3 regions of the Chromobacterium sp. Ag138 genome follow, and region 3 is predicted to be linked to each of the others. Evidence: predicted binding sites of a transcription regulator. Region 3 holds the regulator's gene; each other region holds the start of a gene.

Evidence for each region. Region 3 encodes sigma-54, which starts transcription at its own class of promoters, with help from an activator protein. Its sites were predicted from a motif close to CTGGCACGCTTCATGCTT; they were not measured.
Region 1: glnA (type I glutamate--ammonia ligase) is a predicted target of sigma-54. The motif match lies at 6,453-6,470, and genes of this name have one in related genera.
Region 2: flgB (flagellar basal body rod protein FlgB) is a predicted target of sigma-54. The motif match lies at 3,335-3,352, and genes of this name have one in related genera.

Annotation. Positions count from the first base shown of each region.
Region 1 is NZ_JBUPWA010000001.1:1,913,704-1,923,289, forward strand. Features, by position in the region: gene ACY3GB_RS08660 (ribosomal protein uL16 3-hydroxylase) at 1-169, opposite strand, end outside; gene ACY3GB_RS08665 (FKBP-type peptidyl-prolyl cis-trans isomerase) at 310-789, shown strand; gene ACY3GB_RS08670 (phosphatase PAP2 family protein) at 855-1,601, opposite strand; gene prmC (peptide chain release factor N(5)-glutamine methyltransferase) at 1,605-2,426, opposite strand; gene mgtE (magnesium transporter) at 2,434-3,873, opposite strand; gene mtgA (monofunctional biosynthetic peptidoglycan transglycosylase) at 4,096-4,782, opposite strand; gene aroE (shikimate dehydrogenase) at 4,785-5,606, opposite strand; gene ACY3GB_RS08695 (rhodanese-like domain-containing protein) at 5,813-6,265, opposite strand; gene glnA (type I glutamate--ammonia ligase) at 6,538-7,956, shown strand; gene ACY3GB_RS08705 (DUF4124 domain-containing protein) at 8,078-8,545, shown strand; gene glnL (nitrogen regulation protein NR(II)) at 8,667-9,586, shown strand, end outside.
Region 2 is NZ_JBUPWA010000001.1:1,073,444-1,083,029, forward strand. Features, by position in the region: gene ACY3GB_RS04430 (flagellar basal body rod protein FlgF) at 1-406, opposite strand, end outside; gene flgE (flagellar hook protein FlgE) at 422-1,675, opposite strand; gene ACY3GB_RS04440 (flagellar hook assembly protein FlgD) at 1,716-2,456, opposite strand; gene flgC (flagellar basal body rod protein FlgC) at 2,478-2,888, opposite strand; gene flgB (flagellar basal body rod protein FlgB) at 2,893-3,306, opposite strand; gene ACY3GB_RS04455 (response regulator) at 3,552-4,349, shown strand; gene ACY3GB_RS04460 (hypothetical protein) at 4,443-5,270, opposite strand; gene ACY3GB_RS04465 (EAL domain-containing protein) at 5,359-6,402, opposite strand; gene ACY3GB_RS04470 (DEAD/DEAH box helicase) at 6,835-8,151, shown strand; gene ACY3GB_RS04475 (hypothetical protein) at 8,214-8,822, opposite strand; gene ACY3GB_RS04480 (glycoside hydrolase family 9 protein) at 8,961-9,586, opposite strand, start outside.
Region 3 is NZ_JBUPWA010000001.1:1,623,445-1,633,030, reverse strand. Features, by position in the region: gene ACY3GB_RS07265 (sensor histidine kinase) at 1-992, opposite strand, end outside; gene ACY3GB_RS07260 (DMT family transporter) at 1,131-2,054, opposite strand; gene ACY3GB_RS07255 (NAD(P)H-hydrate dehydratase) at 2,123-3,589, opposite strand; gene ACY3GB_RS07250 (flavin prenyltransferase UbiX) at 3,592-4,197, opposite strand; gene rapZ (RNase adapter RapZ) at 4,252-5,094, opposite strand; gene hprK (HPr(Ser) kinase/phosphatase) at 5,075-6,031, opposite strand; gene ptsN (PTS IIA-like nitrogen regulatory protein PtsN) at 6,024-6,485, opposite strand; gene hpf (ribosome hibernation-promoting factor, HPF/YfiA family) at 6,610-6,942, opposite strand; gene ACY3GB_RS07225 (RNA polymerase factor sigma-54) at 7,010-8,410, opposite strand; gene lptB (LPS export ABC transporter ATP-binding protein) at 8,414-9,142, opposite strand; gene lptA (lipopolysaccharide transport periplasmic protein LptA) at 9,139-9,586, opposite strand, start outside.

The sequences.
Region 1 (9,586 bases), 290 kb from region 3:
TCAGCCGCGACTCGGCGTCATCCCGCTGCGCCAGCTCGGACAATGCCGAAAAGTCGACGTGCGGGCCGACATCGGTCAGCGCGCCGCGGATTAGCAACGGTTTCTTATGCCAGTATTCGGCGAGGAATTGTTCGGGCGACATGCCGCCCAGCAAGTTTGTGGTATTCATCAGCTTTTACGGGCTCAGCCGCCCGTCTATGGTTTACAATACGCCAGCGGACGCGCGAGCGTCCTATCTTGCGGTGGAAGGAACACCCTCGGGACCGTCCCTGTCAAGTTTTTTTACCATCCATCACGGATATTCAACTCATGCAAATCGCCAAAAACACCATCGTCACGATCCACTACGAGATGTTCGACGTCGACAACAACCTGCTCGACAAGACCGAAGAGCCGATCAGCTACCTGCACGGCGGCTACGATGGCATCTTCCCGCTGGTGGAAGAGGCGCTGGAAGGCAAGAACGTCGGCGAATCCGTCGATGTGAAGCTGACCTCCGACGACGCGTTCGGCGACCCGGAAGAAGAGCTGATTCGCGTGGAAGATCTGGAAGTGTTCCCGGCCGACGTCGAAGTCGGCATGGTATTCGAAGCTGACGATCCGGAAACCGGCGAACTGCTGCTGTTCCGCGTCACCGACATCGCCGACGGCAAGGCCGTTGTCGACGCCAACCACCCGCTGGCCGGCCAGAGCATCCGCTTCTCCGCCAAGGTCGTGGAAGTGCGCGCCGCCACCGCTGACGAAGTCAGCCACGGCCACGCCCACGGCGAACACGGCCACCACCACTGATCGGCAAGCGGCGATTCATCGCCCTGTCTGAAAAAGCGGCCCCCGGGCCGCTTTTTCGTTTGCCCTCAAAGCCCGCGGCGGGCAAAGCGCCAGAAGCCGGCCAGCACCACCCCGCCCGCGATCGCCGCCCGCAGCCAGTATTCGGCGAAAACGGCGCGCTGCCCCAGCAGCCAGGCCAGCGCGCCGGCCAGCAGCACCAGCAGGATCAGCTCCGCCGTGCGGGCGATGTCGCGCGGCCAGCCGTCCGGCCAGGCGAAACGCAGCGCCAGCCTCATCGCGCCCCAGCCCAGCAACGCCCCCACCGTCAGATCCAGCGGCCAGTGCACGCCGATGGCGATCCTGGACAGCATCACCAGCGCGGCCAGCGGCAGCCATGCAGCCGCCCTGCCCCAACCGATGCCGCGCCAGGCGAAGGTGGCCAACGCGGCCGAAGCCATCGCATGGCCGGATGGAAAAGAGCCGTTGCCGGGCAAACGGTCCAGCAAATCCACCATGCCCTGCGGCAATACCTGCGGCGGCCTGGGCACGGCGAAGCCGGCCTTCAGCAGCGCCGCCAGCGCGATGGCGGCCGCGCCGCCGGCAATTAGCGCCGGCAAGCGCCGCGGCTCGCGCCAGCACATGGCCAGCATCAGCGCCAACACGGTCGGCCAATCGCCGAACACGCTGAAAAAGCGCCACAACGGCGCCGGCAGATGGTGCAGCAGCGGATGCAGGAACAAAAACAGCTGGCGGTTGGCTTGCGGCCAGGCTGCCAGCGCCGCGCTCAAGACCGCCAGCAGGATTGCCGGCCAGAATCGACGAAGCCAGGCCATCGCTCAGACCGCCTTGCGCCCGACGCTGATGCGGTCCTGGCCGGCCAGGTCGCGGATGGTTTCCACCTGGCTCAAGCCCGCGGCGGAAAACAGCGCCCTCACCGCCTCGCCCTGGTCGTAGCCGTGCTCGACCATCAGCCAGCCGCCGTCGGCCAGCCGCCCCGGCGCGCCGGCGGCGATCTCGCGCAGGCAGGCCAGGCCATCGGCCTCGTCGGTCAGCGCCCCGCGCGGCTCGAAGCGCAAGTCGCCTTCGGCCAGATGATGATCGTCGCGCTCGATGTACGGCGGGTTGGACACGATCAGGTCGAAGCGAGCGTTGGCACCCAGCGGGCCGAACCAGCTGCCCAGCCGGAAATCGACGCGGGCGCCCAGCGCGTCGGCATTGCTCCGCGCGACGGCCAGCGCGTCGGCCGAGACATCGACCGCGCCCACCGACCAGCCCGGCGCCTCCAGCGCCAGCGTGACGGCGATGATGCCGCTGCCGGTGCCCAGGTCCACCGCCCGCGCCGGCGCGGTCCGGTCGACGCGGGCCAGCGCCAGCTCGACCAGATGCTCGGTTTCCGGCCGCGGAATCAGCACCGCCGGGCTGACCTGGAAATCCCGCCCGTAGAATTCGCGCGCGCCGATCAGATAAGCCATCGGCTCGCCGGCCAGGCGGCGCGCGGCCAGCGCGTCGAAGGCCGATGCGACGTCGTCCGGCAGTTCTCGCTCGGGATGGCCGATGATGGCGGCGTGGGTCAGGCCGGGCCAGGCGTGCGTCAGCAGCATCCGGGACTCCAGCCTGGGCAGGGGGTGGCGCCGCAGCGCCTGTTCTATGGTCGGCATGGTTCTATTACAGCAGGAACAGGGTGGCCAGTCCCAGGAAAATCAGGAAGCCGCCGGAATCGGTGCAGGCGGTGATCAAAACGCTGGAGCCCAGCGCCGGGTCCTTGCCCAGCTTCTGCATCAGCGTCGGGATCATCACCCCCATGGTGGCGGCCAGCATCAGGTTCAGCGTCATCGCCGCCAGCATCACCAGGCCCAGCGACACGCTGCCGTACAGCAGCCAGGCCACCGCGCCGATGACGCCGCCCCAGACCATGCCGTTGATCACGCTGACGCCCAGCTCCTTGCGCCACAGCCGGCCGGCCTGGCCGGTCCGCATCTGGCCCATGGCCAGCGCGCGCACGATCATGGTGATGGTCTGGTTGCCGGAATTGCCGCCAATGCCGGCGACGATGGGCATCAGGGCCGCCAGCGCCACCAACTGGGCGATGGAATGCTCGAAGGCGCCGATCACGCGGGAAGCGAAAAAGGCGGTGCAGAGATTGATCGCCAGCCAGGACCAGCGGTTCTTCACCGAATCCATCACCGGCGCGAACAGGTCTTCCTCTTCCTTCAGGCCCGCCAGGTTCAGCACTTCGCTATCGGATTCCTCGCGGATCACGTCCACCATCGCGTCCACGGTCAGCCGGCCCAGCAGCGCGCCGCGCTCGTCCACCACCGGCGCGCTGACCAGGTCATAGCGCTCGAAGGCCTGGGCGGCGTCCAGCGCCGGCTCGTCGGGATGGAAGCTCACCACCTCGGTGGCCATCGCCTCCGCCACCAGCGTGTCCGGATCGGACACCAAGAGCTTGCGCACCGACAGCACGCCCTTGAGCAGGCCGGCCTCGTCGGTGACGAAGATCTTGTCGGTCTGGCCGGGCAGATCGTCGAAGCGGCGCAGGTAGCGCAGCACCACTTCGCAGCTGACGTCGGCGCGTATCTTCACCAGCTCGAAATCCATCAGCGCGCCGACGCGGTCGTCGTCGTAGGACAGCACCGCCTGCAGCTGGCCGCGCTCCTCTTCATCCAGCCGGCCCATCGCCTCGTAGACCACCTGGCGCGGCAGGTCCGGCGCCAGTTCGGCCAGTTCGTCGGCGTCCAGCGCGTCCAGCGCCGCCACCAGCTCGTCGGGCTCCATCACCTCGATCAGCGACTCGCGCACCGCGTCGGACACTTCCAGCAGCACCGTGCCGTCGCGCGCGGGGTCGGTCAGATCCCAGGCCAGCAGCCGGTCTTCCAGCGGCAGCGCTTCCAGCACGTGGGCGATGTCGGCCGGGTGCAGTTGGGACAGCTTCTGTCCCAGTTCCAGCAAATTGTGTTGCGGCGCCTGCGGATAGACGGCAGCTTCGGCCGCGTCCTGACGCGTAGCAAGATGTTCAAGCTGGCGCTGGCGCTCGATCAAGCGCTGCACCAGGCCCAGGCTTTCCTGCAGACGATCGGCGGATTGTTGCTTGTAGGCAACCGTCATGCACGTCTCCTTCCACCCACAGGGCGCGCGAAGGGGGCCAACGGTGTGAGGCGGGATTTTATAGAGTGATACGGGATTCGATTAAGGGATAACTGGGTAAGTCCATTGCGTTGGCCGCGGCGAGCCCGCGGCGCGCGAAAAAGAAAGTCGCGATTGTAACATATCGTCACAAGCGGCTTCCACCCGCCGCCGCGGACATGGCGGCGGGCTGGAACCGCGGGATCAGGGCAGCTCGACGTAGCTCATCCGGCGCTGGATGATGCGGGTCTTGCGCGCCAGGCCGGGCGCGCCGCGGTGCTCGTCGTAATAGCGCGGATTGGGCACCATCGCGGCCAGCTTGGCGGCCTGGGACGACGACAGGCGCGAGGCGCCGGTGCGGAAGTAATAGCGCGAGGCGGCCTCGGCGCCGAACACGCCGTTGCCCCACTCGATCACGTTCAGGTAGATCTCGTAGATGCGGCGCTTGTCCAGCACCGACTCCAGCATCACCGTGATCAGCGCCTCCTCCAGCTTGCGCCACGGCGTCTTGCCGCTGGACAGGAACAGGTTCTTGGCCAGCTGCTGGCTGATGGTGGAGCCGCCGGCGACGATCTTGCCCTTCTGCAGATTCTTCTCGAACGCCGCCTCGATGCCGTCCCAGTCGAAGCCCTCGTGGTCGACGAACTTGGCGTCCTCGGAGGCGATCAACGCCCGTTTCAGATTCGGCGATATCTTGTCGTACGGCACCCACTTGTGGCGCAGCTCGGCCTCGGGGTCGTCCTGCTGCAGCCTGGCCAGCTGCTCGTTCATGAAGGAACTGGCGCCGGGATTGTGGTCGCGCCAGTAGACGATGTGGCCGAGCACCCACAGGTTATACAGCAGAAAGGCGGCCACCAGGGCCGCCAGGATCTTGAACAGGATGCGCGTCATGCTCAGGCCAGCACTTCCCTCAGCATATTGGTCACCTTGCGCGTCTCCGGCTGCACGCCGCGCCAGATGGAGAACGACTCGGCCGCCTGCTCCACCAGCATGCCCAGGCCGTCGGCCAGCATGCCGGCGTTCTCGCCCTGCGCGCGCTGCAGGAAAGGCGTCAGGCCGGCGCTGTACACCATGTCGTAAGCCAGCGTGCGCGGCGTGAACACGCCGTGCGGCAGCGGCGGCATCTCGTTGTTCAGGCTGGTGGACGTGGCGTTGATGACGATGTCGAAGCTGCGGCCTTCCAGCGCGGCGTAGCCGACCGCCTCCACCTTGCCGTAGCGGGCGAAGTGATGAGCCAGCGCCTCGGCCTTGATCACGGTGCGGTTGACGATGGTCAGGCTGGCGGGCTTCTGCTTCAGAATCGGCTCCAGCACGCCGCGCACCGCGCCGCCGGCGCCCAGGATCAGCACGCGCCGCCCGGCGATCGGGTAATCCAGGTTTTCCACGATGTCGCGCACCAGGCCGACGCCGTCGGTGTTGTCGCCGTAGACCTTGCCGTCGCGGAAGGCCAGCGTGTTCACCGCCTCGGCCGCGCGCGCGCGCTCGGTCAGCTCGGACGCGTAGCGGAAGGCGTCGCCCTTGAACGGCAGCGTGATGTTCAGCCCCTTGCCGCCCTTGGCCACGAATTCGCCCACCACCTCGTTGAAGCGGCCGATGTCGGCGAACAGGCGCTCATAGCTGATGTCCTCCCCGGTGGCGCGGGCGAACTCCTCGTGGATGAACGGCGACTGGCTGTGGGAGATCGGGTTGCCGATTACGGCGTAACGGTCGGTCATGTCCGGCTTTCCAATAATGCGATATGTTTTGAGCGGCCAAAGGCCTGCCGACACCGTCACCCGGCGCGCCCTGAAACCGGGCACGCGTCCATCGGGAACGCGCTGCGCGGCGCGCCGTGGCTTGGTCGGCAGATCGAAGCTGCGGGTTCACCCCACACTTTGCCGCTTAACGCCGCAAACTTCAACCGCCTCGGACAAGGGAACAATCAGCCCTGCACCCAAGGCAGGCCGCGCCAGCGCCAGCCGCCGACCGAGTTGCGGTGGCCGTCGCCGTCGCGGTCGCCCTCGAAGCCCTCCAGCACGTTGTACACCTCGCTGTAGCCGTTGTCCGCCGCCAGCCGCGCCACCTGGTCGGAACGGGCGCCGGAACGGCAGATCACCAGCAGCACCGCCTCCGGGTCGACCTGATGGGTCAGCTGGGCCAGAAAATTGGGATTCGGCTCCATGCCGGGATAGCTGCGCCATTCGATGTTCACCGCGCCGGGCACGGTGCCGACGAATTGCCACTCGGCGTGGCTGCGCACATCCAGCAGCACCGCCTTGGGCAGGCCTTGCATCAACTCATAGGCCTCGTCGGGCAGCACGGCTCCGCTGTAGGACAGGCCCAACTGTTCGGCGCGCTGGTGCGCGGCCTCCAGAATCTGGCTCATTCTGCTCATCTGTTTTCCTCCTGCAACACTCCGGGCTTATGTTGGCGATTATCGACCCGCCCGGCATGGCTGGCAAATGGCACCATATCGGTGCACCGCCCAAGCCCAGGCACCAGATTGGTTCAAGTCCAGTCATTCCAGCCGGCTGGATAAGCCAAAGCGGCTATGACACAATGCAGCAGCAGCGTTTCAGAGGCTGGCACGCTTCCTGCTTACTGGGGACGTACCAAAATTTTCACGCACTTGCCCTTGGGTGCACGTTGCCTTCCAGGAGATAAAACATGGCAGTAGCCGACGTAGTCAAACTGATCCAAGAAAACGACGTCAAATTTGTCGATCTGCGCTTCACCGACACCCGCGGCAAAGAACAGCACGTCTCCATCCCGGCGCATGTGCTGCTGGAAGACGCCGACGAGTGGTTCGAGCGCGGCCACGCCTTCGACGGCTCCTCCATCGCCGGCTGGAAAGGCATCCAGGCTTCCGACATGCTGCTGATGGCCGATCCGGCCACCGCCCGCCTCGACCCGTTCTTCGACGAGCCGACCGTGTTCATGCACTGTGACGTGATCGATCCGGCCGACGGCAAGGGCTACGACCGCGACCCGCGCTCCATCGCCAAGCGCGCCGAAGCCTACCTGAAGGCATCCGGCCACGGCGACACCGCCTACTTCGGCCCGGAGCCGGAATTCTTCATCTTCGACAGCATCACCTGGGGCGCCGACATGTCCGGCTGCTTCGTCAAGATCAAGGCCGAGGAAGCCGCATGGGCGTCCGCCGAGGAATTCGAAGGCGGCAACATGGGCCACCGTCCGGGCATCAAGGGCGGCTATTTCCCGGTGCCGCCGGTGGACTCCTCGCAGGACATCCGCTCCGCGATGGTGCTGCTGCTGGAAGAGCTGGGCGTGCCGGTCGAAGTGCACCACCACGAAGTGGCCACCGCCGGCCAGAACGAGATCGGCACCAAGTTCAGCACGCTGACCCAGCGCGCCGACTGGACCCAGATCCTGAAGTACGTGGTGCACAACGTCGCCCACAGCTACGGCAAGACCGCCACCTTCATGCCCAAGCCCATCGTCGGCGACAACGGCTCCGGCATGCACGTCCACCAGTCCATCTGGAAAGACGGCAAGAACCTGTTCGCCGGCGAAGGCTACGCCGGCCTGTCCGACACCGCGCTGTACTACATCGGCGGCATCATCAAGCACGCCAAGGCGCTGAACGCGATCACCAACCCGGGCACCAACTCCTACAAGCGCCTGGTGCCGCACTACGAAGCGCCGGTGAAGCTGGCCTACTCGGCCAAGAACCGCTCCGCCTCGATCCGCATCCCGCACGTGGCCAGCCCCAAGGGCCGCCGCATCGAAGCGCGCTTCCCGGATCCGCTGGCCAACCCGTACCTGTGCTTCTCCGCGCTGCTGATGGCCGGCCTGGACGGCATCCAGAACAAGATTCACCCGGGCGACGCCGCGGACAAGAATCTGTACGACCTGCCGCCGGAAGAAGACAAGCTGATCCCGACCGTGTGCGCCAGCCTGGACGAAGCGCTGTCCGCGCTGGACAAGGACCGCGAGTTCCTGACCCGCGGCGGCGTGTTCTCCAACGAGTGGATCGACGCCTACATCGAGCTGAAGATGCAAGAAGTCAACCTGGCCCGCATGACCACCCACCCGGTGGAATTCGCGATGTACTACTCGCTGTAAGCGCCACGCCCTCTCGAACGACGGCAGCCTCCGGGCTGCCGTTTTTCTTGCTCTCGCATAAATGACGCGGCGGCTCGATTTGCTTATCATGCAAGGGCGATCCCCACCCTGTATCCGGAAGATGAAGACATTCGCACTCTGCCTGCTGCTGGCCTGCGGGGCCGCCCAGGCGGCCACCATCTACAAGTACGTCGACCCGCAAGGCAACGTCACCTACACCAATGTGCCGATCCGCGGCGCGCAGCCGATCAAGCTGAATCCGCTGTCGTCGTATCCCAGCCAGCGCGCGAAGAACAACGGCGCTTCCGCCGGCAAGCCTGCCGCCTCCGGCGGCTATCCCAATGTGGACGCCGACACCCAGAAGCAGCGCGACAGCGGCCGCAAGAAGATACTGGAGCAAGAGCTGTCCAACGAAGCCAAGGCGCTGGACGCCGCCAAGAAGGCGCTGGCCGACGGCAAGGCGGTGCGGCTGGGCGACGAGGCCCGCAACTACCAGAAGTATCTGGACCGGGTGCAGAAACTGCAGAACGAAGTCACCGACCGCGAAAAGAACGTCCAGGCGCTGAAGAAGGAACTCGGCCTGCCATAGCCATGCGCACCATTATGGTGCACACTTCAGCCAGGACGCGCGTCCGCGCCCCGCGGCGCGGTCCTACGAGCTGGCGCGCTTATTGCTGCGTTCAGCGCGACACCACCATCCAAGCCATCCCATGACGATACCCAGCTTTGCCGGACTGGAGCTCCTGGACACCCCGGTGCTGATCTGCGACGCCGACGCCGCGCTGCGCTTCGTCAATCCCGCCTGCGAAAACCTGCTGGCGCTGGGCAGCCGAGAATTGCTGCGCCACACGCTGCCCGAGCTGTTTCAGCCCTGCCCCGAACTGGTCCAGGCGCTCTCCGCCGCCCTGGGCCAGGGCGCCAGCTACATCGAGCACGACCTGGAGCTGAAGCCGCTGCACAACGACGCGGCGCTGCACGTGATGCTGTCGATCACGCCGATAGACGTCGAAGGCTGCCAGGCGCTGATCGAGCTCAGGCCGCTGGACCAGCAGCTGAAGATCGCCAACGAGGAGCGCTCGCTGATGCAGCACCAGGCCAATCGCGAGCTGATCCGCAACCTGGCGCACGAAATCAAGAACCCGCTGGGCGGCATCCGCGGCGCGGCGCAGCTGCTGGAGCACGAGCTGGCCGACCGGCCGGAGCTGAAGGAATACACCGAGGTGATCACCGAGGAGGCGCTGCGGCTGCAGACGCTGGTGGACCGGCTGCTGGCGCCGCACCGCAGCCACAACCGCGGGCCGATCAATATCCACGAAGTGCTGGAGCGGGTGCGCAGCATCGCGCTGGCCCAGCATCCGCAAGGCCTCGCCGTGATCCGCGACTACGACACCAGCCTGCCGCTGCTGTCCGCCGACAAGGAGCAGCTGATCCAGGTGGTGCTCAACATCGTCAACAACGCGGTGCAGGCGCTGCGCGGCCAGGGACGCGTCACGCTGCGCACCCGGGTGGCGCGGCAGATCACGCTGGCGCGCAAACGCCACCAGCTGGCACTGAAATTGCAGATCGTCGACGACGGCCCCGGCATTCCCGACGACATCCGCGACCACATCTTCTACCCGCTGGTCACCGG
Region 2 (9,586 bases), 550 kb from region 3:
CCTGGGTACCCGCCGGCACCGTGATCGGGCCGCCGTCGCCCATGATGACGAGACCGGTGCGGGTATGCATCAAGCCATTGGCGTCCAGCACATAGCCGCCATCGCGGGTATACGATTCTTGCCCATCCGCGCCCTGCACCGCGAAGAAGCCCGGCGAGCCGAGCGCGAAGTCCGACGGGTTGCCGGTATGCTGCAAAGCGCCCTGGCTGGCGTCGAAGCCGATGGTATTGTCGACGACATAGGTTCGGGTCGGCGCGCCGTCGCCTATCACCGGCAGCGCGCGGTATGCCGCCAGATCCGCCTTGAAGGCGTTGGTATTGATGTTGGCCAGATTGTTCGCGGTGGTCGCCTGCTGCCAAGCTTCATGCTTGGCGCCGGTCATCGCGAGATACAGCATTCTATCCATGCTTCAACTCGCCGCTTAGATGTTCAACAGGGTTTGAATCAGCGTGTCCTGCGTCTTGATCGTCTGCGCATTGGCCTGGTAGTAGCGCTGGGCGGTGATCATGTTCACCAGCTCGTTGGTCAGGTTGACGTTGGAATCCTCCACCTGGCCCGACGACAACGTGCCGGCATTGCCCGCCCCCGGGTTGTTGACCGTCGGCGAGCCGGAATTGCCGGTCTGCGACCACATATTGCCGCCGACATCCTGCAAGCCCTGCGGATTGACGAAGGTGGCCAGGGCGATCTGGCCTATGGTCTTGGTCTGGCTATTGGAGAAACTGGCCTGAATCAGGCCGTTGGCCGAGATGTTCACCCCTTGCAGCGTGCCCGGCGCCGTGCCGTCCTGAATCTGCGGCGACAAGGTGCCGAACTGCTGGTTATTCTGCACCGAGTTGGTGAAATCCACGGTCACGGTCTGCGGAATCGCGGAGCCATTCACCGGCGCGGTGGTGAACGTGATCGGCACCGGCGTGAAGGGGGAAGGGGTCAGGTTGCCGCTGGTGTCGAAATTCAATGTGAAGCTTGCGCCGCCGCCGGTTGTAGTCGTCGGCTTGCCGTCGACATAGGTATTGACCGTCCAGGTATTGCCGGTGGCCGCCGACGACGTCAGCGAGTAATAAAACACCATCTGGTGCGGATTACCCAGGCTGTCGAACACCTGCACCGTATTCGGCCAGTTATACGACGTCGGGTCCGCCGGATTGTTGAGGGGCACGCCGGTGGGCGTTTTCTGATTGGAATTCAACTGCACCGGCATGCTCAGCTTGGTGGTGGCGTGCGGCGCGATGGACGTGGTGGTCAGCTGCAGATTGCCAACCGGTCCCTGGGAAACGGCTCCGCTCGCATTCGCGGTCCAACCCTGGACAAAGTTGCCGGCCGTGTTGACCAAGTAGCCCTGGCTGTTGACCTGGAACTGGCCGTTGCGGGTATATGCCTGCGTGCCGTTGGGCAAGCCCATGATGAAGAAACCGGCATTGTTGATCGCCAGGTCCAGGCTGCGGCCGGTGGAGTCCAGATTGCCATTGCCCATGTTCTGCGTCACCGCCTGCACCTGGGTGCCGATGCCCGGCGTGGTCGCGGTGATGCCGTACAGGCTGTTGCCGTAAAGATCGGCGAACTCGGTGCGCGAGCTCTTGAAACCGACGGTATTGGCGTTGGCCACGTTGTTGCCTATGGTGTCCAATTGCACGGACGCCGCGTTCAAACCACTCAGACCTTGTTGAAAGCCCATCTCAACTGCTCCTCATCAAGCTTTATTTAGGCAGAGTGCTTCAGGACATCTGCGCGACATTGGACAACGGCACCAGGTTGTTGCCCGGCAGCACCAGCATCGGCGAACCATTGGCCCAGGATACCGCCTGGACCTGCTGGGTGTTGTAGGCGGTGGCGGTGGTGTTGCCCGACGAACTGGCCTGCGCCACCTTGACCTGGAAAGTGTAACTGCCGCCGGCCGGCAACTGGTTGTTGTTGGCGTCCTTGCCGTCCCAGCTGAAGGTTGTCAGGCCCTTGCCCGGGTTCTGCAGCGGCACCGTATCCACCAGATTGCCGTTCTGATCCAGCACATTGACCTGCACCGAGGCGGCGGGCCCGTTCAACAGCACGCCTGCCTGCGTCGTCTGGCCGGCGGCCGGCGCGGTCAGCGTATTGCCGGCCACCATCACATTCTTGCCTATCATGCTGGAAGCCATCAGCGACTGAGTGGCGCTCTGCGCCGACACCATCTGCTGCATGGTCTGGTTCAAGGTCTGCAGGCCGGCCACCTGGCTGATCTGGGCCATCTGGCTGGTGATCTGGCTGTTGTCCATCGGATTCAGCGGATCCTGCGCGTTCAGCTGCGCGGTCAGCAGCGTCAGGAAATTGTTCTGCATCGCCTGCGCGCTGGTCACCGACGAATTGCTGGACTTCGCACCGGCGTTGTTGGTCGACTGAATGGAGCCGGCCGGTACTTGGCCGCTGTTCACGTTGGAGTAATCGAATCCGTTTCCGATGCCGTTCGTTGCTGCGGTAGCCATGGCCGTCACCCTTTAGCTAGTTTATTGACCGAGCTGCAGCGTCTTCTGCAGCAGCGTCTTGGCGGTGTTCATCATTTCAACGTTGTTCTGGTAGGCGCGAGAGGCGGCGATCATGTCGGCCATCTCCTCCACCACGTTGACGTTGGGCATGGTCACATAGCCGCGCTCGTCGGCCAGCGGATTGCCCGGTTCGTACTTCAGCCTCGGCGGCGACTGGTCTTCCACCACCGATGTCACGCGCACGCCGGCCACTTGCGGCTGGGCGTTGTCCACCGGAATCGCGGTGAACACCACGTGGCGCCCCTTGTAAGGCTGGCCGGTGGAACTGGTGGCGCTTTCGGCGTTGGCCAGATTGCTGGCCACCACGTTGAGCCGCATCGATTGCGCCGACAGCGCCGAACCTGAAATATTGAAGAGATTGGACAGTGACATTCAATCAGCCTCCCGTGCCGCTGCCCTGGATCGCCGAGCTCAGCCCGCCGATCTTCTTGTTGAGGAAGGTCAGCGTGGTCTGATACTGCAAGGCGTTGTCGGCGAAAGCGCCGCGCTCCACATCCATGTCCACCGTGTTGCCGTCCAGGCTGGGCTGCACCGCGCTGCGGTACTGCAGCGGCGTGCCGGAACCTTCGCCGGTCTGGTTGGCGATGTGGCGCGCGTCGGTCTGCGCCAGCTTCAGTTGCCCCTGCTTGTCCACCTGGGCTTGCAGCGCGGACTTGAAATCGAAATCCACCGCCTTGTAATACGGCGTTTCAGCGTTGGCGATATTGCTGCCTATCACTTCGGCGCGATAGGCCTGCAAATTCAGAGCGCGCTGCTGAAAATCGAAATAGTGGGCAATCTTGTCTAGCATTGGGCAATCTCCTCGCTGGCCTACGCTAAAGCACGAAGTGTGCCAGTGCTTGAAAGCCGCGCAAAGCCAAGTTTTCACGCCGTTTCGGCCGCAGGCGGCAAGTTTGCGGGTCCGCCGCGGCGCGGGCGGCGGCAAAACTTGCCGCCCTCATCCGCATCAAGCTATTTGAGGATTTTGCTTGCCGGCCCATCCAAATCGTGCCAAACCGACAATAATGTAAATAAGTAGAATGTCGGAGCAGAGCGATGCTGGCTTTGGAACAACTGCTGATCTCATTGGCCGAACCCTCGCAGGTGCAGGCGCAAATCATCACCAAGGCGCTGGAGGCGATGGGCGCCGCCCAGATAGAAATCCACCCATCCGGCCGCGAGCTGATAGAGCAGGCCCGGCAAAGGCGGCCGAACCTGATCATCAGCGCCTACCATCTGCCCGACATCACGGGCGCGGAGCTGGTGCGGGAGCTGCGCGAAAGCACCGACCTGTACGACCTGCCCTTCATCCTGATCTCCAGCGAAACCAACCCGGAAAGACTGGAAACCATACGCCAGGCCGGCAGCCTGGCCATCCTGCCCAAGCCGTTCACCCCGGAAGAGTTCGACCAGGCGATGCAGTCGGTGATGAGTTTTCTGAACTGCCCCAGCCTGGGCGCTGAAATCGACTCCGACATGGCGCTGATGAACGTGCTCATCGTCGACGACAGCAGCACTTCGCGCCATCACATCCGGCAGGTGCTGGAAAAGCTGGGCTTCGAGCACTTCTGCGAGGCGGCCAGCAGCGAGGCGGCCATACCGTATCTGGAGCAGGAGGCGTTCAAGCTCATCATCACCGATTACCACATGCCGGGCATGGATGGGCTGAACTTCGCCCGCCACATCCGCGGCAGCGGCCTCCAGCCGGACACGCCGGTGATGATGATAACCAGCGACAGCGACAATATCGGCAAGGATGACCTGGAAGACGCCGGCATCGCCGCCTGCTGCCAGAAGCCATTCGACATGGACAAGATGCGCGAGCTGATCCGCACCTTGCTCAACGAGTACTGATGCCCAAGCAATCGGCGTCAAAAAAAGAAACGCCCGGCATCGCCGGGCGTTTCGCCTCTTCAGATCAGCGCGTTCGGCGCAAGGCGCCCGTCCTCAACGCGGCGCCACCCACACCAGGCGCGAATGCGCCTTGTCCGCGCCGAAGGATTGGCGGCGCCAATAACCCTGGCTGGCATATTCGGCGCCGTCGGCCAGCTCCGCCACCCGGCAAAAGGTCACTTCGCCGAAACCGGACTTCAACAACCGGCTGCGCGCCTTCTGCCGGGTCTTGACGCACGAGGGATGCGCGGCGTCAGCCACCCACTCCGCCGGCGCGGAAGCCTCCCAACCCTTGGCCAATTCCAGCTTGGGCTGGGTCATCATCGCCAGACCGTTCAGCACGGCGGACAACAGCCCCTGCCAATCGGCAGCCACATTTTCCAACTGCGGCGCCAGCTCGCCCGGGTACTCCACCCGCGCCAGCTCGACCTGATCCGCCGCCTGCAGCCAATTGACGCCATCCGGCGCGAAGCCCATTCGCACCAGGGTCAACAGCAAGGCGCGGCGCTCCGGCTGATGCGCGATGAAAGCTCCGCCCTCGCCCGGGACATGCAGGAAGAAGGCTGCCGCGGGCAGATTCAGGGTATCAGGCAGGTTCGACGGTTGCCGGGTGTGGGCCAAGGCGGCCGCCAACGCGTCATCCAGATGGGACACCACGCGCCCATGACGCGCGAAGTGGCCCCAGGCCTGGGCCAGCGCCAATTCGCAGACGATGGTGGCCTGCGGAATCTCGAACACTTGCGCCGCGCGCTCCAACTCGCGCTTGATCACATCCTTCATCTGCGCCCGCGCCTCGGCGGCCTGGACCGTCTGGGCATACAGCTGCCCCACTCGCTTGGCCCAGGGCCGAGTGGCGGCGTAGCGTTGCACGGCGTATTCCATGCCACTGCTTCCTTCGAAATAAAAAGGGCCGCATTGTAGCAAACGCGGCCCCATGCCCCAACCCGTCGACAAAACCCGCTCCCCGCCGCTATCGGCCGCCGTCCTTTCGCCGCGTCGGCGACCGGTCCTGGATGACCCCGGAGTACAGCCACTGCCGGAAATGGTTCAGCGCCATCGGCTTGCCGAAATAAAACCCCTGCAGCAACTCGAAGCCATTCGCTTTCAGATAGTTCTGCTGGCTCGACGTCTCCACCCCCTTGACGATCACGCTCACGCCCAACTCCTGGGACGACAACAACAGGCCGTCCAGCACATTGCCGCGCAACGTGTCCTGCCCCAATGCGGAGACGAAGCCTTTTTCCACCTTCAAATAATCAAAATCCCAGCGCCGCAAATAGTCCTTGTCGGCGTAGCCGGAGCCGAAGTCGTCCAGCGCCAGCTTCACGCCCTCCCGCTTGAGCCTTCGGATCACCTCCTGCGCGCCGGACGCCTCGCTCAATGGCGCCCGCTCCGAAACCTCCAGCACCAGCGCCGCCTGCTTGGCGCGCAGCATTTCCAGCATCTCGCGGCAATCGCCCGCCAGCTCCTGCATCGCAAGATGCTCGCCGGCGATATTGACGCCGACGATGAAACCCGGCGGCAAGGCCACCTGGCGCAACTCGCCGGCCGCCCGTTTAAGCAGGTAGCGGGTCAGCGGCACGATCAACCCGGCCTCGGTCGCCTCCCGGATGAACAGGTCGGCCCTCACATTGCCCTGTACCGGATGGCGCCAGCGCGCCAATACTTCCGCGCCGACGCACTCTCCGCCCGCGGCGGTGACGATGGGCTGGTAATGGACGAAAAACTCCTGGTTGCGTATGCCTTCCAGTATTTCCCAGTCGCTCGCGCTGCGCACGCCCGCGCCGCGCCGCAGCCAGCCGGCGACCATCGCGCCGGCCAGCGCGGCCAGCGCCCCCACTTCCGCGCCGAGCGCCCATCCTCGCCAGTCGGGCGGATCAAAGTCCGCCCGCCCCAGCCACCACGGCAAGAGCAGCGCCGGCAGCGCGCACGCCAGCACCGCCAGCGCATACACCGGCGCGGCACCCGCCCCGGCGGCCTTCCTCGACAGCCACACCGCCAACTTCCACCCCATCCGCATCCGCCCGCCCCCAGCCCTCTGCCTTATAGTGCAGTGTAGCGAGCAGGGATGGCTTCGCCAGCCCCGCCGCCGCCGCCGCGAATCGATCGCTGGCTATTTTTGCGGACAGTCCAAATCAAGACACAAACAATCAAATACTTATCCAGCCATTTTTCAGAAAACAGTTGCCTTGAGGCCGTAATTAATGTACAGTCCGGCCTCTTGTAATTTCACCGGGCAAACCCACACCACGCCTCTGCCCGAGTGTGTTTTCATCGTCCCTGACCCTTTCCAGGCTTCGTCCAAGCAATAATGTCGCTTTCGACTGGACCGCTGTTCGCCGCTTGCCAGGTTAGTGCCGATGATTTGCGGCCCAAAGGCGCCGTATAACCGCCACGAAATCTGGCTATAAGTGACGCCGGCATCATCCGGCCTGAAAGGATATACATGAACTTTTCCGATCTGGGCATCGCCCCGACCATCCTGCGCGCTCTGGAAGCTGCCGGCTACACCTCCCCGACCTCGGTTCAAGCTGAAGCCGTCCCGGCCGCCATCGCTGGCCGCGACCTGCTGGTTTCCGCTCAAACCGGCAGCGGCAAGACCGCCGCTTTCCTGCTGCCGGCGCTGACCAAGCTGTCGGAACGCTCCACCGGCAAGGGCCAAGGCCCGCGCGTGCTGGTGCTGACCCCGACCCGCGAACTGGCGCAGCAAGTTGAAAAGAACGCTCTGGAATACGGCAAGGACCTGCGCTGGATGAAGACCGCCTGCCTGGTGGGCGGCTCCTCCTTCGGCTTCCAGATTCGCGCCCTGTCCCGCCCGATCGATCTGATCGTGGCCACGCCGGGCCGACTGATGGACCACATGCGCTCTGGCCGCATCGACTTCTCCCGCCTGGAAATGCTGGTGCTGGACGAAGCCGACCGCATGCTGGACATGGGCTTCATCGACGACATCGAAGCCATCGTCAAGGCTACGCCGGAATCGCGCCAGACCGTGCTGTTCTCCGCCACGCTGGACGGCATCGTCGGCCGCATGGCTGAAAAAATGACCCGCGATCCGCAGCGCATCGAAATCGCCCGCACCGAAACCTCGGGCGGCACCATCGAAGAACACCTGCTGTACGCGGACGACCTGAACCACAAGCATCGCCTGCTGGATCACATCCTGAAGGAATCCGGCTTCGACCAGTGCGTGATCTTCTCCGCCACCAAGGCGTACACCGAAGAGCTGGCCGACAAGCTGTCCGACCAGGGCTATTCCGCCGCCTGCCTGCACGGCGACATGCCGCAAAGCTGGCGCAATCGCACCCTGAACGACCTGCGCCGCGGCCGCATCAAGGTATTGGTTGCCACCGACGTGGCCGCTCGCGGCATCGACGTGCCGACCATCACCCACGTGGTGAACTTCGACCTGCCGAAGCAAGCTGAAGACTACGTGCACCGCATCGGCCGTACCGGCCGCGCCGGCCGCGACGGCACTGCCATCACCCTGGCGGAAGCGAAAGAGTCGCACAAAGTGCGCCGCATCGAGCAATACCTGAAGCGTTCCATCACCGAAGGCGTGATCGAAGGCATGGAGCCGACCCGTCGCCCGTCCAAAGGCGGCCCGCGCCGCAACGGCAAGCCGGGTGGTTACGGCGATCGTCGCGGCAATGGCGGCAATCGTGGCGGCTATCAAGGCAATCGCCGCGAAGGCGGTTACCAAGGCCAGCGCCGCGAAGGCGGCTATCAAGGCAACCGCGGTCCGCGCAGCAACGCGCAGTAAGGTTGAGCCTGAAATGAAAAACGGCGGGAATCCCCGCCGTTTTTTTGCGTCCGCGCCGCGCCTTATTTCTTGGCCGCACCCGGCTTGCACAACATGGCGCTCGGCGAGTGGAAGCTGCCGCTGGGCAGGCCGCGATTGTCGAACACGGTCCCGCCAAGAAGCAGGCCCTTGTTGGGATTCGTCACATTGGACGGCCAGGGAATGATGTAATTGATCTTGGAGATGCCGGAACTGCCGGCGCTGCCTCCGGAGAACGACACGTCGCCCGAGAACTGGATCTGGGAAGTCCGGTAGCCGATGGGCCCCCACGGCCCGCCTTGCCTGACCTGTCCGGACACGATCATCACCTTGTCTCGCACTTCGATCGAAGTGATGCCGCCGCCGCTGCCCGCCGCGCCCGCCTCGTCGCCCCAGGATCCGCTGGCGGTGAAACCCACCAAGTCCATGTAACCAGTGACCTTGTAGCCGTTGACGTTGCCTGCGATCAACAGCCGGTTGGGCGACACCGCGCCGATGTAGTTGATGGTGGCGTTGGTGTTCAACTGGTTGAACCCCGGTCCTATGATCGCGAAGCGCGTATCGCAATCCTGATTCGAATCGGCCAGAACGGAGGGACTGGCTCCTGCCAAAGCCGCGCCTGCCGCCAGGGCAAGCAGTATCTTGGACTTCATCACGGTTCCTTTCCTGTTGTCATCGCGGCGATCGATGCCAGTGGCCTCCTCGCCGCGCCGTCTATCGTGAAGCAAACCAAGAAAAAATGACATTGATATCAAAAAAACAAGCAAAAAATTTGATTGATGTCAATAGCCCTACTCCCCGCCTACCGCCTGCCGCCGCGCCAAAGCCAGCATCAGCCAGGCGCCATGCGGCAGCCACTGCTCGCTCCAGCGCCATGACTGGCTGATGTCGGTTTCCTCCGGCAACAGAAAGGCGATGCCGTCGCTCCTTCCCGGCTCGGCGGTGACGCCGTTGCAGACTCCGCCCGGCGCGTTGTAGTAGCCCGGCTCGTAACGCGGGTTGTTTCGCCCATGCCCCTGCCACATGCACATATCGAAAGGGTTGCGGCCCAAAACCCAGTCCACAGCCGACTGCGCGTAGGCATCCAGGCTGCCGGCCAGTTCGGGCCAGCGCGCGGCGCCGCGCCAGGCCGCGGCCGCCAGCGAGCCCAGCCGCGCGTTCTCGCCCTGCCACCAATAGCCGCTGGCATTGCGCTGCGGCATGAAAAAACGCGCGCCTTCGATCTCGCCGGCCTGCCTCACCCATTGCCGCGGATAACCGAAAGGGTTGCCCGCCGCGCTGCGGTCAAGCTCGCCTTGCAGCCCCAGCTTCCATCCCCGCTCGGCGGACTCGGCGCAACGCCCGTCGGGCAGCGCGTCCAGATAGCGCGCCAGCGCCATATAAGGCAGGCCGGCGTCGGACGCGTGGCAGAAGCTGC
Region 3 (9,586 bases):
ACCTGCTTGAAGCTGTGGATCAGGTTGGCGGCGCGCTCGGAGTTGGCCAGGATCAGCTCGCAGCATTCCTGCGCGGTCTCGAGATAGCTCTGAAAGTCGCTTTTCTTGATGTTGCCGCTGTCGAGCTTGCCGGTGATGTGCGAGGTGGCGGTGCCGAGGTGGGAAGCGGCGGTCAGGGTGATGCCGACCGGAGTGTTGATCTCGTGGGCGACGCCGGCCACCAGGCTGCCCAGCGAGGCCATCTTTTCCGCTTCCACCAGCGTTTCCTGCGTCGCCATCAGCTGGCTGTAGGCCTGCTGCGCCTTTTCCTTTTCCTCGCGCGCGATCGCCTCGGCCGCGGTCCGTTTCACCAGGTCGGCGGCGGTGCGGGCGACGATGCGGTTGAAGCCGTTGACGATGCCGCCGATCTCGTCGTCGGCCAGGTGGGTGATCTGCGCGCCGCTGGCGTCCGGCGCGCGGATCGCGGTGTTCAGCGCCTGCTGCAGCTTGGCCAGCGGCTGGAAGATGAAGCGCTGCAGATTGAACGACATGATGAAGAAGATCAGGCCGTCCAGCAGCACGATCTGGGCGACGATGGTGATCAGGTGCTGGTCTTCGCGCGCGCGCAGCGCGTCGTGCGACAGGTAGACGGTGGCGGTGCCCAGGTGTTCCTTGCCCTGGTAGATGATGGGAATGCTGAGGGTGTCGTCGACCTTGGGCTGCTCGTTGGGCAGCATGTCCCGCAGATTGCCGTTGGCGTCGCGGGTGCGGCCGAGGTTGAGGCCGCTCTCGCCCTTGACGTTGATGGCGATCACCGAGGGCCAGCTCAGCTCGCTGTCCAGCGCCAGACGGACATTCTCGTCGTCGAGTTGCCAGATGCCGTGCGGAAGGGACAGGGACAGCCGAGACTGCACGGCGGCGCGCTGGGTCTGGAAGTCATTCTGGTCGATATTGTAGTCATGGATGTAGAAATACAGTCCGGTCGTCCCCAGAATGGTGGTGATCCATGCCATCAGCCATAACATTAACCTTGTCTTGATGCTTTTCATAGTGCCTGTTTACCCGTGCCCTCAGAATGAATCGTAGGCAGAGGGCGAGGGAATTGCCATGCCGGATCGAGAACGGCTCCTTGCCCGCGCGCGGGCCCCAGGTCAGGACGGCGGTGCGGCCAGCGGCTGCGTTTGCGCGCGGCGCAGAGGCAGTTTCTGCGCCAGCAGCCCGCCCAGGATCAGCGCCAGGCCCAACAGCGTCGACGGCAGGATGGCCTCGCCGACGATCAGGTGGATCAGCAGCAGCGACGCCATCGGCGCCAGGAAGATCAGATTGGCGATGCTGGCGGTGCTGCGCGTCAGCTTCATCGCCGACAGCCACAGCACGAAGGTGAAGCCCATTTCCAGCGCGCCGACATAGGCGGCGCCGGCCAGCCCTTGCCAGGCGGGGAGCGCCAGTTGGCCGTGCCAGGCGCACCAGGCCAGGCTCAGCGGCAGGCTGCAGGCGAAATTCAGCGTCAGGCCCAGCACCGGCTCGCGCGTGTCGCGGGTGTTGAAGATCCAGTAGCCGGCCCACAGCAGCGTCGAGGCGAGCGCCAGCAGCACGCCCAGCTGGTTGGAGAAGTGCAGCTCGAGCAAGCGCCCCCGGGTGCCGATCACCAGCACGCCCAGATAGCAGATCAGCGCGGCGGCGGCGTCCCGGGCGCGCAGCTTCTGTTTCAGCAGCGGCACGGCCAGCAGGGTCATCGTCAGCGCCCAGGTGTAGTTGATCGCCTGCGCTTCCTGGGCCGGCAGCAGCGAGTAGGCCTGGAACAGCACCAGATAGTAGATGAAGGGGTTGACCGCGCCGAACAGCAGCGAGCTTTTCCAGTGGCGGCGGAAGGCGGCGGCCAGCTCGGGCAGGCGGCGCTGCCAGGCCAGGATGGACAGCAGCGACAGCAGGGAGGCGGCGCTGGCGTACAGCACCAGTTGCATCGGACTGAGGTGCTGCAGGCTGAGCTTGAAGGCGCTGGCGACGGTGGACCAGGCCAGCACGGCGCCGAGGCCGAAGGCGTAGGCTTTTTTCTGGTTGTGGACGGACGACAATACGGCTCTCCGGTATGGTGGCTTGCCGATTGATGTTAACCACAAACCGCCGTCATCGGCAAAGCGCTTCAGCCCCCGGCCAGCAGGCGGTTGAGAGCGCGGCTGAGGCGCGGAATGGTGGCGGAGGCGGCGAGGCCGATCGGTCCTCCGTTTTCGGCGCGGTAGCCGTCGCCGGCCAGTCCGTGCAGCCGGACCGCCAGCGAGGCGGCGCCGAACGCGTCCATGCCCTGGGCCAGCAGCGCGGCGATGAGGCCGGTCAACACATCGCCCTGGCCGGCGGCGGCCAGCTCCGGGCCGCCGCTGTCGTTGACGCGGTAATAGCCGTCCGGCCGCGCGATCAGGCTGCCGGCGCCTTTCAGCACGACGACGCTGTCGAGGCCCGCGGCCAGCTCGCGGGCGCGCGTCACGCGATCGGCCTGAATCTCATGGGCGCCCAGCCGCAGCAGCCTGGCGGCTTCGGCGGGGTGGGGAGTCAGCACGGTGGGGGCGCGGCGTTCGGCGACGCGGGCGGCCAGATCGCGGCGGACCGCCAGCAGATTCAGCGCGTCGGCATCCAGCACCAGCGGAACCGGGCGGGCGATGGCCAGTTCCAGCAGCCGCTCCGCCAGTTCCTGCTGTCCCAGGCCGGGGCCGACCGCCAGCACGTCGGCGACGGGCAGGTCCGCCGCTTCGTCCGCCGGGCGCACCATCAGTTCCGGCGCGGCCGGATCGACCGGCAGCCTATCGTCCAGCGGGCACAGATAGACCTTGCCGGCGCCGCCTGCCAGCGCGCTGCGCCCGGCGAGCAGCGCCGCGCCCAGCATGCCGGGCGCGCCGCCGATGACGGACACGGAGCCGTAGCTGCCCTTGTGGCTGTCCCGGTTGCGGGCGAGCGCCGCGGCCGGCGGGCGGTTGAGCTCGCCTTCGGCCTCCGGATACAGGCCGGCGGGGCAGTCCAGCGTCGCCAGCTCGACCTGGCCGGCGAGGTCGGCGCCGTGGCCGCCGAACAGTCCCGGCTTGTGGCAGAGGAAGGTCAGGGTGTGGTCGGCGCGAATGGCCGCGCCTTGCGGCTGCCCGGTATAGGCGTCCAGCCCGCTGGGGCAGTCCAGCGCCAGCTTGCGGCAGTCGAGGCGGTTCAGCCGATGGATCAGGTCGTGCCAGGCCGGGTCCAGCGGGCGGGACAGGCCGATGCCGAACAGGCCGTCTATCAGCAGCGCCGGAGGCGGCGCACCATCAGGCAACTCGGCCAAGATGGCGAGGCCGGCTTTTTCCGCCTGCCGGCGCGCGGCGCGGCATTCGTCGCTGGCCGGCGCGACGGGTTGCAGGACGGTCAGCGGATGGCCGCGTTTGCGCAGCGCCAGCGCCGCGTGCAGCGCGTCGCCGCCGTTGTTGCCGGGGCCGGCGCAGACCAGCAGAGGCGACGCGGGCGGGCAATGGCGGGTGACCCAGTCCGCGGCGGCCAGCGCGGCGCGGCGCATCAAGTTCAGTCCATGGCCGGCGGCGGCCTGCTCCAGCCGGCGCAGCGCCTCCAGGCTCAGGATCGGACCGCCGTCCATGCTCATTCTCCCCAGCGCGGCGTCAAGGTTTGCTCGACGCCCAGTTGATCGAGGATGCGGGAGACGACGAAGTCCACCATGTCGTCCACGCTCTTGGGGTGGGTGTAGAAGCCGGGAGCGGGGGGCAGGATCACCACCCCCAGGCGCGCCAGGTCCAGCATGTTTTCCAGGTGGATGGCGGACAGCGGCGTCTCGCGCGGCACCAGCACCAGCTTGCGCTGCTCCTTGATGCAGACGTCGGCCGCGCGTTCGATCAGGTTATCGCTCATGCCGTGGCGGATGGCGGCCAGCGTGCCCATCGAGCATGGGCATACCACCATCGCGTCCGGCGGATTGGAGCCGGACGCGGCCGGCGCGAACCATTCCTCGCGGCCGTACACTTCCAGCTGGCCGTCGCCGGCGGGATAGCGCGCCTGCAGCCAGGCTTTCATCTCGGCCGGGCGGGAGGGCAGGGTCAGGTGCATTTCCTGCTTGGCCACCACCTGGGCGGCTTGGGAGTACAGCACCCACACCCGCGCGCCGGCGGCGAGCAGGGCCTCGATCAGGCGCAGGCCGTAAGGCAGGCCGGAGGCACCGGTGAGGGCGACGGTGATGATCTTGCGGGGCATCGGCTTCTTTCTCCAGCCGGGCTGGACAGGCAGGGCGGCGGGCCCCGCCGAGGGTCAGTGTTCGCGGTACAGCTGGCGGTGGCGGACCAATACCTGGCGGTCGGGGAAGGCGCGCGCCAGGTTCTCGATGATGTACACCGAACGGTGCTGGCCGCCGGTGCAGCCGACGGCCACCGTCAGGTAGCTGCGGTTTTCCTTGCCGTAGCAGGGCAGCCACTTGGCGATCATCGCCTGGATGTCGGCTATCATCTCGGCCACTTCCTGGCGGCCGGCGAAGAAGTCGATGATGGGTTGGTCGCAGCCGGTGAACGGGCGCAGTTGCGGATCGTAATAAGGATTGGGCAGGCAGCGGGCGTCGAAGACGAAATCGGCGTCCTGCGGCACGCCGTGCTTGAAGCCGAACGATTCGAAGATCAGCGTCAGCTGGCTGCTGTCGGCGTCTACCAGCTCGCGCACCCAGCTTCTGAGGGCGTTGGCGGACAGCTCGCTGGTATCGATGCGGGTGCCCAGCTCCAGCACCTCGGCCAGCATCTCCTGCTCCAGCAATATGCTTTCCTCCACCGTGATGCCGGTGTCGGACAGGGGGTGGCGGCGGCGGGTTTCGGAAAAACGCTTGACCAGCGTCTCCGGCTTGGCCTCCAGGAACAGCAGCCGCACATCCATGCCTTGGGACTTCAGGGACTCCACCACCTTGGGCAGCGCGCCCAGGGTGGGGCCGGAGCGGGTGTCCACGCTGATGGCGATGTCCTTGTAGCCGAAGTCGGCGTACATCGCCATCGCTTCCGGCAGCATGGTGGCGGGCAGATTGTCCACGCAGTAGAAACCGGAATCCTCCAGCGCGCGCAGCGCCACCGACTTGCCGGAGCCGGACAGGCCGCTAATCAATATCAGGCGCATTTTCCTGATCTCGCAAGAAATTGGTGTGGCGTTCGATGAATTCGCGGGTGCTGTCGATGCCGCGCAGCTGCAGGATGTAGTTGCGCACGGCGGCCTCCACCAGCACCGCCAGGTTGCGGCCGGCGGCCACGGGCAGCACCACCTTGCGCACGGTGACGCCGATGATGTCCTGGGTTTCCGACTGGATGTTCAGCCGGTCCAGCGCCTGCATCGCCTGATCGTTGGCTTTGACCAGATGGATGATCAGCTTCAGCACCTTCTTGGGGCGGACCGCGGTCTCGCCGAAGATGGTGCGGATGTTGAGGATGCCGAGGCCGCGCACTTCCAAGAAGTCGCGCAGCAGCGGCGGACAGCGGCCTTCCAGCGTGTCCGGGCCGATGCGGTACAGCTCGACGGCGTCGTCGGCCACCATGCCGTGGCCGCGCGAGATCAATTCCAGCGCCAGCTCGCTTTTTCCCATCGCGGAGTCGCCCATGATCAGCACGCCGATCTCGAACACGTCGAGGAACACGCCGTGCAGCACGGTGGACACCGCCAGCGCGCGGGCCAGATAGATCCGCAGCACATCCATCAGGTACGGGCTTTCCAGCGTGCTGCACATCAGGGGCACGTTGTGGCTGTGGCAGTAGTCGCGCAGCAGCCGGGGCACCGGCTGGTTGTTGGTGACCATCACCACCGACATGCTCTTGTGGAACAGCTGGTCCAGCGCGGTTTTGGCCGCCGACTGCTCCAGCTTGTTCAGGTAGTCGACCTCGGCGAGGCCGAGCACCTGCACCCGGTTGGGGTGGATGAAGTTGAGGTGGCCGACCAGGGCCAGCGTCGGGCGCTGGTCGTCGTTGCCGATCACGTTGTCGGAGCCGCCGGTGCCGGCGACCCAAGTCAGATTCAGCTTCTGCTGGTTTTCCTGATACAGCCGGCGCACGGTGATGCTAGGCATGGGGCGTCCATTCGCAAAGCAGCTTGTACAGTTCGTCGCGGGCGCAGGCACCCAGCATCTGCTCGCGCATCTGGCGGCTGGAGAACAGTTGCGCCAGCTCCGACAGCACCTGCAGGTGCAGGTCGGTGGCGTGCTCGGGGACCAGCAGCACGAACAGGCATTGCACCGGCTTGCCGTCCGGCGCGTCGAAGGGAATGGGCGCCTTCAGGCGGATGAACACGCCGGTGGCTTCCTTGAGGCCGCGCGCGCGGCCGTGGGGAATGGCCACGCCCTGGCCGAGTCCGGTGGAGCCCAGTTTTTCACGGCTGAACAGGCTGTCGAAAACCTCGCTGCGGGCGATGCCGCGGGTGTTTTCCACGAGCAGTCCCACTTGTTCGAACACCCGCTTCTTGCTGGCGACGTCCAGATCCAGCAGGATATGGTCCGGGGTCAGGATCTTGCCGATGAGAGTCATGTTGGAGTATGCATGCGGCTCTTGGGGTGAAACTGTGAATTCTACGTTGCCTTGATAGTACTGAAAACCGGCAAGCGCAAAGAAAAACGGGAACCGTGAGGCTCCCGTTGTCTTCAGTCCGGCCTTACAGCGAGGCCTGGGCCTGAGACGCTTCGCCCGAGCCCACCGCGCGGTGCTCGGTCAGCTTTTCCTTGTACTTCAGGACTTGGCGGTCCAGCTTGTCCATCAGGACGTCGATGGCGGCGTAGAGGTCGGCCTCGGAAGCTTCGATGTGGATGTCCTTGCCGGACAGGTGCACATTGACTTCAGCCTTCTGGACCAGCTTGTCCACCGACAGGGTGACGGAGATGTCGATCACGTGGTCGACATGGCGGGTAATGCGCTCGAGCTTGTTCTCGATGTATTCGCGCAGCGACGGGGTGACTTCCAGGTGCAGGCCAGTTACTTTGAGGTTCATACCCTAGCTCCTTCTGGTGTTGACCACCCGGTCGGGTTGCCGGGCGGCATTGTATTCTTGAGGCCCCTTACAGCGCCTTGCGCAGATTCACCGCCGGAATCTGCATGGCTTCACGATACTTGGCTACGGTGCGTCTGGCAACCTGTATTCCCTGCTTGGCCAGCGCGTCGGCGATGGCGCTGTCGGACAGCGGCTTCGCGCGGTCCTCGGCGTCTATCATGCCGCGGATGTGGGCCTTGATCGCGGTGGCGGAGCACTCTCCGCCGCTTTCAGTTTCCAGCGAACTGCCGAAGAAATACTTGAGCTCGAACAAGCCTCGCGAACAAAGCAGGTATTTCTGGCTGGTGGATCGGGAAACGGTGGATTCGTGCAGGCCCAGCTCTTCCGCGATGTCCCGCAGGATCAGCGGGCGCATCGCCACTTCGCCGTGCTCAAAGAACGATTGCTGGCGCTCAACGATAGCTTCCGCCACTTTGAGTATGGTGTCAAACCGTTGCTGGATGTTCTTGACCAGCCAGCGGGCCTCCTGCAGCCGGCCCGACATTTCGCCGCCGGCGCGCTGGTCGGCCAGCATGCGCTCGTAGAGCCGGTTGACGCGCAGGCGGGGCATCGCGGCGCGGTTGAGCTCGGCCGCCCAGCGGCCGCGCAGCTTGCGCACGCTGATGTCGGGAATCACGTAATGGGTTTCGCCGTGGCCGAAACCGGTGGCCGGGTGCGGGTTGAGGCGGGCGATCAGCGCCTGCGCGCCGCGCAGCGCCGCGTCGTCGCAGCGCAGCAGCTTTTTCAGCCGGGCGTAGTCGCGGCCGCCGAGCAGGGCCAGATGCTCGCGGACGATGGCCAGCGCCAGCGCGTGCTCAGGCTCGCCGCCGGGCCGGCGCTGCAGCTGCAGCGTCAGCGATTCGGCCAGCGAGCGCGCGCCGACGCCGGCGGGGTCGAACTGCTGCAGCAACCTGAGGCCCACCGCCAGCTCGTCGACTTCCAGCTCCAGCTCCAGCGGCAGGTTGCCGGCCAGTTCGTCCAGCTCCAGCGGCAGGTAGCCGTCGTCGTCCAGCTCCTCGATCAGCAGGCGCATCACCGCGCGGTCGCGGTCGGAGAGGGCGATTTCGCCCAGCTGCGTCAGCAGGTGCTCGCGCAGGCTGACCGGGCAGGGCACGTTGAGCATGGGGTCGAAGTCATTGTCGTCCCCCTTGCGGCTGCCGGCGCCCCAGTCCAGCAGTTCGCCGGCGCCGTCGTCGCGGCTGTCGGCATCCTGGGACTCGGCCGGTCCTTCCTGCTGTTCCGCGCCGTCGGGAGCGGCTTCGCCGTCGCGGGGCTCGTCGCCGCGCTCCAGCAGCGGATTGTCCAGCAGGAAGCGCTCCACCTCCGTCTGCAGATCCAGCGTGGACAGCTGCAGCAGCTTGATCGATTGCTGCAGCTGCGGCGTCAGCGTCAGCTGCTGGGATACCTTGAGCTGAAGAGCCTGTTTCATCGTTTACAGATGGAAGTGCTCGCCGAGGTAGACCTCGCGCACTCTCTCGTTGTTGACCAGTTCTTCCGGCTCGCCGGAGGCCAGCACCGAGCCGTCGCTGATGATGTAGGCGCGGTCGCAGATGCGCAGCGTCTCGCGCACGTTGTGGTCGGTGATCAGCACGCCGATGCCGCGCTCCTTCAGGAAGGAGATGATCTTCTGGATGTCGATCACCGCGATCGGGTCCACGCCGGCGAACGGCTCGTCCAGCAGGATGAAGCGGGGGCGGGTGGCCAGCACGCGGGCGATCTCCACCCGGCGGCGCTCGCCGCCGGACAGCGACAGCGCGTTGCTGTCGCGCAGATGGCCGATGTTCAGGTCGTCCAGCAGCAGATCCAGCTCTTTTTCCAGCTCTTTGCCCTTGAGGCCGGAGATTTCCAGGATGGCGGCGATGTTCTCTTCCACCGTCATGCGGCGGAAGATGGACGCTTCCTGCGGCAGGTAGCCGAGGCCGAGCTGGGCGCGCTGATGGATCGGGTAGTGGGTGATGGACGCGTCGTCGAGGCGGATGTCGCCGTCGTCGGCGCCGATCAGGCCGACGATCATGTAGAAGCTGGTGGTCTTGCCGGCGCCGTTGGGGCCGAGCAGGCCGACGACTTCGCCGCTCTCGATGCTGAGCGACACGTCCTTGACCACGGTGCGCTTCTTGAAGCGTTTTTTCAGATTGGTGACGGTGAGGATGCTGTGCTTCATGGCGCGGCGGCTCCGGCGGCGGGCTTGGCGGCCGCCGGCTGCGACGCGGTGTTCTTCGGCTGCAGGATCACGGTGGTGCGTCCGCCCTTGCCGGCGTTGGCGCCGCCGCCCATCACCTGGTAGACCTCGCTCTGGGTGTCGTAGGTGATCACGTTGCCGATCACGAGGTCGCCGTTGCGCTTGACGCGGGCGTTGCCGGTCAGCACCGCGAAGTGCTTGGCGCTGTCGTAGTCCAGTTTGCTGGACTGGCCTTCGATCCAGCCGCTGTTGTTGTCCAGCTTCTGGCGGAAGGTGACGATGCGGCCGGTGGCCTGCAGCGTCTGGTTGCCTTGCTGGTCCTGGGTGGCGACCACCTTGTCGGCGTTCAGCCGCAGCGTGCCCTGGATCACCACCACGTTGCCGGTGCAGGTGGAGACGCCCTTGGTCTGCTCCATGGTGCAGCCG